Regions from separate parts of the Cellulosimicrobium sp. AB352 genome, predicted to be linked through region 1. Evidence: riboswitches for the same ligand, from Rfam matches in the RefSeq annotation. Region 1 holds a riboswitch; the other holds the start of a gene.
What was found. A riboswitch is a leader RNA that binds a small molecule or an ion and turns the genes downstream of it on or off. The one in region 1 is predicted to bind thiamine pyrophosphate.
Positions count from the first base shown of each region.

Region 2: it holds a riboswitch for thiamine pyrophosphate, as region 1 does, so the genes downstream of both, ACPCUX_RS06455 (thiamine ABC transporter substrate-binding protein) here and ACPCUX_RS17855 (TenA family protein) in region 1, are expected to answer to the same signal.

Region 1 is NZ_JBMVFX010000032.1:35,183-39,793, forward strand. Features, by position in the region: gene ACPCUX_RS17835 (NAD(P)/FAD-dependent oxidoreductase) at 1-397, shown strand, start outside; tRNA gene ACPCUX_RS17840 (tRNA-Leu) at 550-626, shown strand; gene ACPCUX_RS17845 (VOC family protein) at 669-1,064, opposite strand; gene ACPCUX_RS17850 (VOC family protein) at 1,149-2,075, opposite strand; TPP riboswitch at 2,162-2,290, shown strand; gene ACPCUX_RS17855 (TenA family protein) at 2,281-3,033, shown strand; gene ACPCUX_RS17860 (helix-turn-helix domain-containing protein) at 3,147-3,629, shown strand; gene ACPCUX_RS17865 (DUF6882 domain-containing protein) at 3,697-4,611, shown strand, end outside.
Region 2 is NZ_JBMVFX010000006.1:157,291-161,901, reverse strand. Features, by position in the region: gene ACPCUX_RS06460 (ABC transporter permease) at 1-176, opposite strand, end outside; gene ACPCUX_RS06455 (thiamine ABC transporter substrate-binding protein) at 280-1,371, opposite strand; TPP riboswitch at 1,454-1,558, opposite strand; gene ACPCUX_RS06450 (ABC transporter ATP-binding protein) at 1,784-2,647, shown strand; gene ACPCUX_RS06445 (ABC transporter permease) at 2,644-4,611, shown strand, end outside.

The DNA.
Region 1 (4,611 bases):
GCACGGCGAGCCGCCGGTCGAGTACCGCCACAAGAGCGTCGGTACGGTCGCGTCGCTGGGCCTGTACAAGGGCGTCGCGGAGCTGTTCGGCGTGTTCAAGCTCCGCGGGACGCTCGCGTGGCTCATGCACCGCAGCTACCACGTCATGGCGATGCCGACGGGGAACCGCAAGATCCGCATCTTCATCGGCTGGATCGGCCAGTTCCTCATGGGCCGCGAGCTCGTGTCGCTCGGCTCGCTGCACGACCCGCGCGCGGAGTTCCGCGCCGCGTCCGTCCCGCCCAAGAAGGACGGCGACCCGGTCAAGCAGACCGCGCAGGGCTCGGCGGCCGCGGCGGAGTCCGGTGCGGGCACCGTCGACGCCGACGACCGGACGCCGGCGGCGAAGGCCTCCTGAGGTCGCGGCCGGGCCCCGGCCCGGCCGTCGTGCCCGACGCCGAGGGGCGAGCCGCGCGTGCGGCTCGCCCCTCGTCGCGTCCGGGTCCCGAGCGGGCGCCCGTCGTGCCGACGGGCCCGGGGAGCCCCGCGCGCGCGGTAGATTCGGCCCGCGCCCCCATGGCCCAACTGGCAGAGGCGGCCGGCTTAAACCCGGCGTGTTCCGGGTTCGAGTCCCGGTGGGGGCACCATGCCGACGGGCGGTCGGCTCCGAGGCGCCAGGGCTCCCCGGGCTAGGACAGCCCCGTCGGGCCCTCCGGCTCGGCCGGGGGAGCGGCCTCCTGGCCGAGGATCACGACGGTGCCGTCCGGGTCCTGCACGCGCGCGACGCGCTCGCCCCACGGCTGGTCCGCGGGCGGCTCCAGGACGGGCACGCCCGCGGCCGCGAGGTGCTCGACGGCGCGGTCGCAGTCGTCGACGTACACCCACAGCACGACGCGGGTGTCCGCCGGAGGCGGGTCGCCCTGCCCGAGCCCGAGCGGTGACCCGCCCACGCGCAGGCTCACGTAGACGGGCGGGCCGTCGTCGGGGAACGCGTACTCGACCGTCCCGCGCAGCAGGTCGCGGTAGAAGCCGAGGGACCGGTCGAGGTCGGCCACGGTGAGGACGGGGAAGAGGCTGCGGAACACGGTCGCTCCTCGGTGCGCTCGGCGGGTCCTCCCATCGTGCGCCTCGTGCTCCGGGCGCGCGCTCCGTGCCCGGGCCGCCGTGCCTCAGCGCGCGAGCAGCTCCTCGGTCGTGGTGCCCGGGACGGACAGCGTCACGCGCGTGCCCCACGGGTCGTGCACGACGACGGAGCGGCCGTCGTCCGCGTGCTCCAGCCCGCGGGCGCGGAGGCGCGCGACGAGCGCGTCGAGGTCCTCGCGGCCCGGCACCGTGACGGCGACGTCGCCGAGACCGAGGCTCGCGGCGCGGGGCCCGGCGCCCGCGCTGTTCCACACGTTCATCGCGACGTGGTGGTGGTACCCGCCCGCGGACGCGAAGAGCGCCCCGCTGTACCCGGTGAGCGTCGCCTCGAAGCCGACGGCGTCGACGTAGAAGGCGTGGGCGGTCGCGACGTCGCCCACCTGCAGGTGCACGTGACCGACGCGGCCCGCGAGCGAGGGGCCGGCGTCGAACGTCTCCTGGTCGAGGTGCGTGCGCAGGTAGGCGTTCGGGTCGAGGAACGTCGTCGTCATGAGGATCTGACCGTGCTCGCGCACCCACGTCTCGCGGGGGCGGTCGGTGTAGAGCTCGACGCCGTTGCCCTCGGGGTCGGTGAAGTAGAACGCCTCGCTGACGAGGTGGTCGCTCGACCCGACGAAGGTGCCGCGGCGGTCCTGCGCGGCGCGGTAGACGGTCGCGGCGAGGCTCGGGCCGTCGTCGAACAGGAAGGCCGTGTGGAACAGGCCGGCCTGGCGCGGGTCGACGGGCGGCAGCCCGGGCGTGTGCACGAGGCGCAGCATGGGTGTGCGGCCGCGGCCCAGCACACGATGCACCTCCGCGCCGCGCGACCGCTCCTCGAGCGGGGCGAGGGCGAACGCGCCCGTGTAGTACGAGGTCATGAGCTCGAGGTCGCCCACGCGCAGCGTGACGGCGTCCATGCTCGTGGACGGGGACAGGAGGCGGTCGGTCGGCGTGCCCGGCGTGCTCGTGGTCATGTCTGCTCCAACTTGTTGTCGCTACAACTATATTCCCACACCGTGGCGAGGGCTCCCGCACCGGCGCCGTCCTTGCTAGGGTCGGCGCGAACCACGCGGGGCGTCCTGCCCGGGCCACGGCCCGGGCCGAGGGACTGAGACGAGCGGTACGGCCGCCCGGACCCGTCGAACCTGATCTCGCTAGCACGAGCGGAGGAACGTGGGCATGACGACGCCTGCTGCCATCACCCTGAACCCTGTCCTCGCGGACGACCCGACCGCGCTCGTCCGGCAGGAGGAGACCGGCTTCACCGCCGACCTCGCCCGCCGGTACGCGGACCTCTTCGAGACGTTCTACGACCACCCCTTCCTGGCCGGGCTGCGCGACGGCTCCGTCGAGCCCGCCGCGGTCCGCCACTACGTGGGCCAGGACCACCAGTACCTCACGGCCTACCTGCGCTGTTACGGCCTCGGCATGGCCCTCGCGCCCGACCGGTCCTGGGCGGCCTACTTCCACGACAAGGCCGGCTTCCTCCTCGACGACGAGTCGCACGCGCACCACGCGATGTGCGACTTCCTCGGCGTGACGTACGAGGAGGCGCAGACGCACCGCCTCGCGCCGAGCGCGCAGGCCTACGTCGACCACATGACGGCGGCCGGCCGCGACTCGCTCGGCGTGCTGCTCGCCGCGCTGCTGCCGTGCCCGTGGACCTACATCTGGTCCGCGCGGCGCTTCTGGCTCGGCGAGCGCGAGACGACGCCCGGCGCCCTCGGCGACGACCACCCGCTCGCGGGCTGGTGGCAGTTCTACGCGGCCGAGCGCACCGAGGACGTCCTCACGGACCTGCGCGCACGCCTCGACGCGCTCGCTGCGGACGCGGGCGAGGCGGAGCGCGCGCGCATGGAGCGCGCGTTCGAGCTGAGCTGCCGCCACGAGATCCGCTTCTGGCAGATGGCCTGGTCGCTCGAGCGCTGGTGACCCGTCCGGCCGGGCGCGCGGCCGGCGTCGCGTCGTGCGCCCGGCCTTACGCCAGCAGCAGATACCCACCCGGGCGCCTCGGCACCCGGGTGGGCCGCGGGTAGCGTGAACGCATGGACGCGACGAGCGCGGTGCCGGGCACGCTGCCGGACGTGGTGCCGGACGGGGTGACGCCGAGCCCCCGCTCCCGGGCGGGCGGACGGGCGGAGCCCCTCCTGCGCCACGTCATCGGGGGGATCCTGCGGCGGGCGCGGCTCGCTCAAGGGCGCACGCTCGTCGACGTCGCGGCCGCCGCGCGCGTCTCCACCGCCTACCTGTCCGAGGTGGAGCGCGGGCGCAAGGAGGCGTCGTCCGAGGTCCTCGCCGCCGTGTGCGGCGCCCTCGGCCTGCGGCTCGTCGACCTCGTCGCCCGCACGGGCGAGGAGCTCCGGCCGCTCGCGCCCGTCCGCGTGCTGTCCTCCGCGCGAGAGCGCGGTGCCCTCTCCGCGCCACGGCAGGTCGCCCCGGTGGGCGAGCCCGTGCGGGACCTCCCCGTCGCCGAGACGCTCCGACGTCCGACGGCGCGCGCCGGCGACGTCCTGCTCCTCGCGGCCTGAGCGGCGGTCCCGTCGCACCGCGTGTCGTGCGGGGGCCGGGCGCCGTGCGCGCCGCTACCGTCGGTCCATGACGGAGCCGCAGACCGCGCACGGCACGGCAGCCCAGGACGTCCCGGCCCTCCAGGACCTCGTCGACGACGCCGCGTTCCTCTCCCACGAGCACCAGCTCCACCTGACGGACCTCCACGGCGACGACGCCTGGGCCGCCGACCTGACCACCGGGGTCTTCACCTTCACCGCGCCCGACGGCGGGACCGCGACGTGCCACCTCCAGTTCCTCGGCACGGCCGCGCCCGGGCCGGGCACGTGGATGTGGGCGTGGCAGAACGTCAACGGCTTCCCCGATGCCGTGCTCACCGCCGCCGAGAGCACGCGCGGGACCGGGCTGCGCGAGGCCGCCGAGCCGGAGCTCCCGCTCGCCGACGACCTCGCCCACCGGCTCGCGCTCGCGGCCAAGGCCGTGACGGGCTCGTTCCCCCACTACAGCGCCCCCGTCGGCGGCGGCACGCGGGCGTGGTTCCTCCTGGACGACGCCGACCTCGCCCTGCCCGCCCCGAGCGTGCCGCGCGTCGTGCGCACGCTGAGCGAAGGGCTGCTGTCCGTCACGGTCGTCGACCACCGGCGCGCCGTCGCGTCCTACGCGAGCGCACGTGGCCTGCCGGCCGTCGAGGACGGGACCGGCGCCGTCGTGCTGGACGTGCCCGACGGCACCGTGACCGTGCGGTTCGACGAGCGCGGACGGATCGCGGGCATCTCCGCGTCGTCCCGACGGATCGCCGCGCCCGAGGCCGCCGCGCCCCTGGGCGCCGAGCCCCTGGCCACCGAGCCGGAGGCCGCAGCGGCGGAGCCCGAGGCCGCGGCGGCGGAGCCCGCGGCGGCGGAGCCCGCGGTGCCGGAGCCCGCCGCGGCAGACCCTGCGGCCTCCACGCCGACGGCGCCCGCGCTCACCGTCCCGGAGCCGCCGGCGGGCGAGCCGGCCGTG
Region 2 (4,611 bases), on a different contig from region 1:
TCCGCGAACCCCGAGAGGTCGAGGCCGCCGTCGTCCCCGACGAACCCGCGCGCCACGAGCGTGACGACCGGCCACGCGAAGAACACCCCGAGGAACGCGAGCGGCACCGCCGCCGCCAGACCCCACAGCACCCCGCGCCCGACGCCGCCCCGCCGGACCTCCCGACCCCTCACCACGGCTCTACCTCGGGAAACCACGGGTCTCCCTCGCGCGACCACGGCTCTACCCCGCGAGGTAGAGCCGTGGTCGTTCGTGGACCGGGGGTTCGGGGACCGGGGGTCAGTCGACGACCGTCGCCGTCCATGCCTTGATCCACTCGTCGCGGTGCGCCGCGACGTCGGCGGGCGCGACCTCGAAGGGCTCGTCGGCGAGCGGCGCGAACTCGGCCCAGCCGTCGGGCAGCGCGACGGAGTCGTCGGCGGGGTACATGTACATCTGGTCGGCGACGTCGGCCTGGAACGTCTCGCTCACGAGGAAGTCGAGGAGCTGCTGCGCGCCCTCGGGGTTCTTCGCGTTCGCAAGCACGCCCGCGTACTCGACCTGGCGGAAGCACGTGTCGAGCAGCGCGCCCGTGGTCGACGCGGAGCCGTCCTCGGTAAGGGTGAATGCGGGCGACGTCGAGTACGACAGCACGAGCGGGCGCGGCCCCGCGCCCTCCGAGCCGGAGAAGTCGACGTAGTACGCGTCGGACCAGCCGTCGACGACCTTCACGCCGTTGGCGCGCAGGTCCGCCCAGTAGTCCTCCCAGCCGTCCTCACCGAACGCCCCGACGGTCGCGAGGAGGAACGCGAGGCCCGGCGACGACGTCGCGGGGTTGGTCACGACGAGGAGGTCCCGGTACTCCGGCTTCGCCAGGTCCTCGAGCGTCACGGGCTCGGGGATGCCCGCGTCGGCGAACCACGCGTGGTCCACGTTGACGCACACGTCACCGAGGTCGACGGCGGTGAGCTCGCCGCCGTCGCCGACCGCGTACGACGCGGCGGACTCCGCGACGTCGGCGGGCGTGTACGGCTCGAGGACGCCCTCGTCGATCGCGCGCGACGCGAAGGTGTTGTCGATCCCGAACACGACGTCGCCGAGGGGCGAGTCCTTCGTGAGGATCAGCTGGTTGACCAGCGCGCCGCCGTCGCCGGGCGCGACCTGCTCGACGGTGAGCCCGCTCTCCTCCTCGAACGCGGCGAGCACGTCGTCGCTCACCGCGAAGGAGTCGTGGGTCACCAGCGTGACCGTGCCCCCGCTGCCCGACGACGCGTCGTCGCCCCCGGCGCCGTCACCACCCGAGCAGGCCGCGAGGGCGAGGAGCGCGAGCGTCGCGCCCACGCCGGTCGCGAGGGCCCGGCCGCGGCGGGCGACGGTGGTCGTGTGCTGCATGTGTCCTCCCTGGACGTTCAGGAGGGGTCCACCGGCCCGACGAGCCGTGCGCCGGGTGGGCGCGACGGACCGCGCGAGCAGGTGATCGAGATTCCCGACTTCCTCCACCGGTGCTAACCGGATCAGGTTCGAGGGTCTGCGGTGGTCCGCACTCTCAGCTCCTCCAGGAGCTCCCCTGTCGTTCACCGTGAGCCTACACCGGCCCCTCACCCGGAGAGTCCCCTGAGAGAACCCTGAGCACCGGCGGCCGCGGACCAGGGACGGTTCGGGGCCCGCCCCCGATGCCTCGGGCAGGCGCGCCGCGGGAGGGTCGGTACGGCCGCCGGGAGCCCCGGCGGCCACCACAGGACGACGCCGCCCGGCGAGCCACGACGCTCCCGCGCAGCGGCACGACGAGAGGACGGACGAGGACGTGACGACGACAGGTGCGGCACGGCGGAGCACCCCGCGCGAGGGCGCGCCCGCTGAGGGTGCCGAGGGCGCTGAGGAGGGTGCGCGACCCGCGATCGCGACCGCGCGCGGGCTGGTGCGGACGTACGGGCGCGGCGAGGCCGCGGTCCGGGCGCTCGACGGCGTGGACGTGGACGTCGAGAAGGGCCGGCTGACGGCGATCATGGGCCCGTCCGGGTCCGGGAAGTCCACGCTCCTGCACTGCCTCGCGGGGCTCGACTCCCCCACGGCGGGGACCGTCGTCGTCGACGGAGAGACCGTCTCCGCGATGAGCGAGCGCCGGCTGACGCGCCTGCGGCGCACGCGGCTGGGGTTCGTCTTCCAGTCGTTCAACCTCGTGCCGACGCTCACGGCGGAGGAGAACATCGTGCTGCCGCTCGCGATCGCCCGCCGTCCCGTCGACCGGGAGTGGTTCGACCGCGTGGTCGACGCCGTGGGCCTGCGCCCCCGCCTGGGGCACTGGCCCGCCGAGCTGTCGGGCGGCCAGCAGCAGCGGGTCGCGTGCGCGCGGGCGCTGGTGTCGCGTCCCGCGATCGTGCTCGCGGACGAGCCGACGGGGAACCTCGACTCGCGCGCCGCCGCGGAGGTCCTGGGCTTCCTGCGCGCGTCCGTGGACGACCTCGGCCAGTCCGTCGCGATGGTCACGCACGACCCGACCGCCGCGTCGTACGCCCACCGGGTGCTCTTCCTCGCGGACGGCCGCCTCGTGACCGAGCTCCACGACCCCACGCCGCAGGCGGTCCTCGACACGCTGGGCTCCCTCACGCCCGCCGCGCCGGCCCCGGCGCACGCCACCCCGGCACCGGCGACGGCGGCCGCCCGATGATGGGCCGGATCGCGCTGCGCGGCGTGCGCGCGCACGGCGCGCAGCTCGTCCTCTCGGTCCTCGCGGTGACGATCGGCGTCGCGTTCGTGACCGGGACGTTCGCGCTGCGCGCGATGCTCGCCACCACGTTCGACGGCATCGTCGCCTCGTCGGTCCAGGCGGACGCGTACGTGCGCGGCGCGTCCCCCGCCGGGGACGCGCTCACGTCGGCGTCGGCCCAGGTCGGCGGTGCGCGCAGCCTCGTCCCGGCGGACCTGGCGCGCGACCTCGGCGCACGCGACGACGTCGCGCTCGCGCTCCCCGAGGTGAGCGGTCCCGCCGTGCTCGTGGGCGCGGACGGGACCGCGGTCCTCAGCAGCCAGGCGCCGAGCATCGCCGTCGCCTACGACCCCCGCGACCCGGGCCCCCAGGTGGTGGACGGCCGCGCGCCGCGCGACGGCGGAGAGGTCGCGCTCGAGTCGGCGACGCTCGCGGCGTCGGGCCTCGCGGTGGGCGACACGACCGACGTCGTGCTGGCCGACGCCGTGCGGCCCGTGCGCGTGGTCGGCGAGGTCTCGCTGTCCGCGCCGATGGCGGGCGCGACGATCGTCCTGCTCGACGCGGGGACGGCCGCCGCGACGTACGCGCCCGACGGCCTCGTCCCGTCGGTCGCCCTCTACGCGGCCGACGGCGTCTCCCCCGAGGCGCTGCGGGACGCCGTCGCGACCGCGCTCCCCGCGGGCGCCGAGGCGCTGACGGGCGCCGAGCTGCGGGCCGAGACGAGCGACGCGATCGCCGACCAGCTCGGGTTCGTGTCGACGTTCCTGCTGGTCTTCGCCGCGCTCGCGCTGTTCGTCGGCACGTTCATCATCACCACGACGTTCTCCATGCACGTCCGACGCCGCACGCGCGAGCTCGCGCTCCTGCGCGCCGTGGGCGCGTCGCCGGGGCAGGTGTTCGGCTCCGTGGTCGGGCAGGCGGCGGTCGTCGGCGCCGTGGGCGCGCTGCTCGGCGTCGGGGCCGGGTTCGGCCTCGCGGAGCTCGCCCGGACCGGCCTCGGCGCCGTCGGGATGGAGCTGTCCGGCTCGCTGCCCGTCACGACCACGGGGGTCGCCGTCCCGCTCGTGGTCGGCGTCGTCGTGTCGGTGCTCGCCGCCGCCCTGCCCGCGCGGCACGCCGCGCTCGTGCGCCCGGTAGAGGCGATGCGCGCCGACGTCGTCCGGCCCGCCGGGACCGGTCGGGTCCGTGCCGCCGTCGGGACCCTCGCGCTGCTCGCGGGCGTGGGGCTCGTCGTCACGTCGACCGTCGTCGGCAGCGGCGGCGCCCCCCTCCTCGGGCTCGGCGCGGCCGGCGTCGTCGCGGGCGTGCTCCTCCTCGCCCCGCTCACGGTCGGCCCGGTGCTGACCGTCCTCGCCGCGCCGTTCGTCGCGCTGGTCCGCCCGCTGGGCGGCCTCGCACGCGGCGACGTCACGCGCCAGCCACGGCGGACCGCGGCGACCGCGGGCGCGCTCGTCGTCGGGATGGCGCTCGTCTCGACGACGTCCGTCCTCGCGCTGTCGGCGCGGACCTCCGTGCAGGACATCGTCGACCAGGAGACGGCGGCCGACCTCGTCGTCCGCTCGGCCACGCCGTACCTCCCCGACGGGGTCGCGGGCGACGTTCGCGCCGTGTCCGGCGTCGCCGCGGTCGACGTCACGACGTACGGGCAGGTCGTCGTCGACGGGGACCCGCAGTTCGTCGTCGGCTTCCCCGCCGAGGGCTTCGGCCGCTCCGTGCGCACGACCGCGACCGAGGGCGACCTCGCCGCGTACGGGCGGGGCGACGCCGCGGTCATGGCGGACGCGCTCGACGAGCACGGCTGGGCGCTGGGCGACGTCCTCACGCTCGCCGACCCGGCACGGCCCGACCTCCCGGCCCGGGAGGTGCGCATCGGCGCGGTGGTCGACTCGCACGCGTTCTCCGTCGACCTGCTCCTGCCGCCCGAC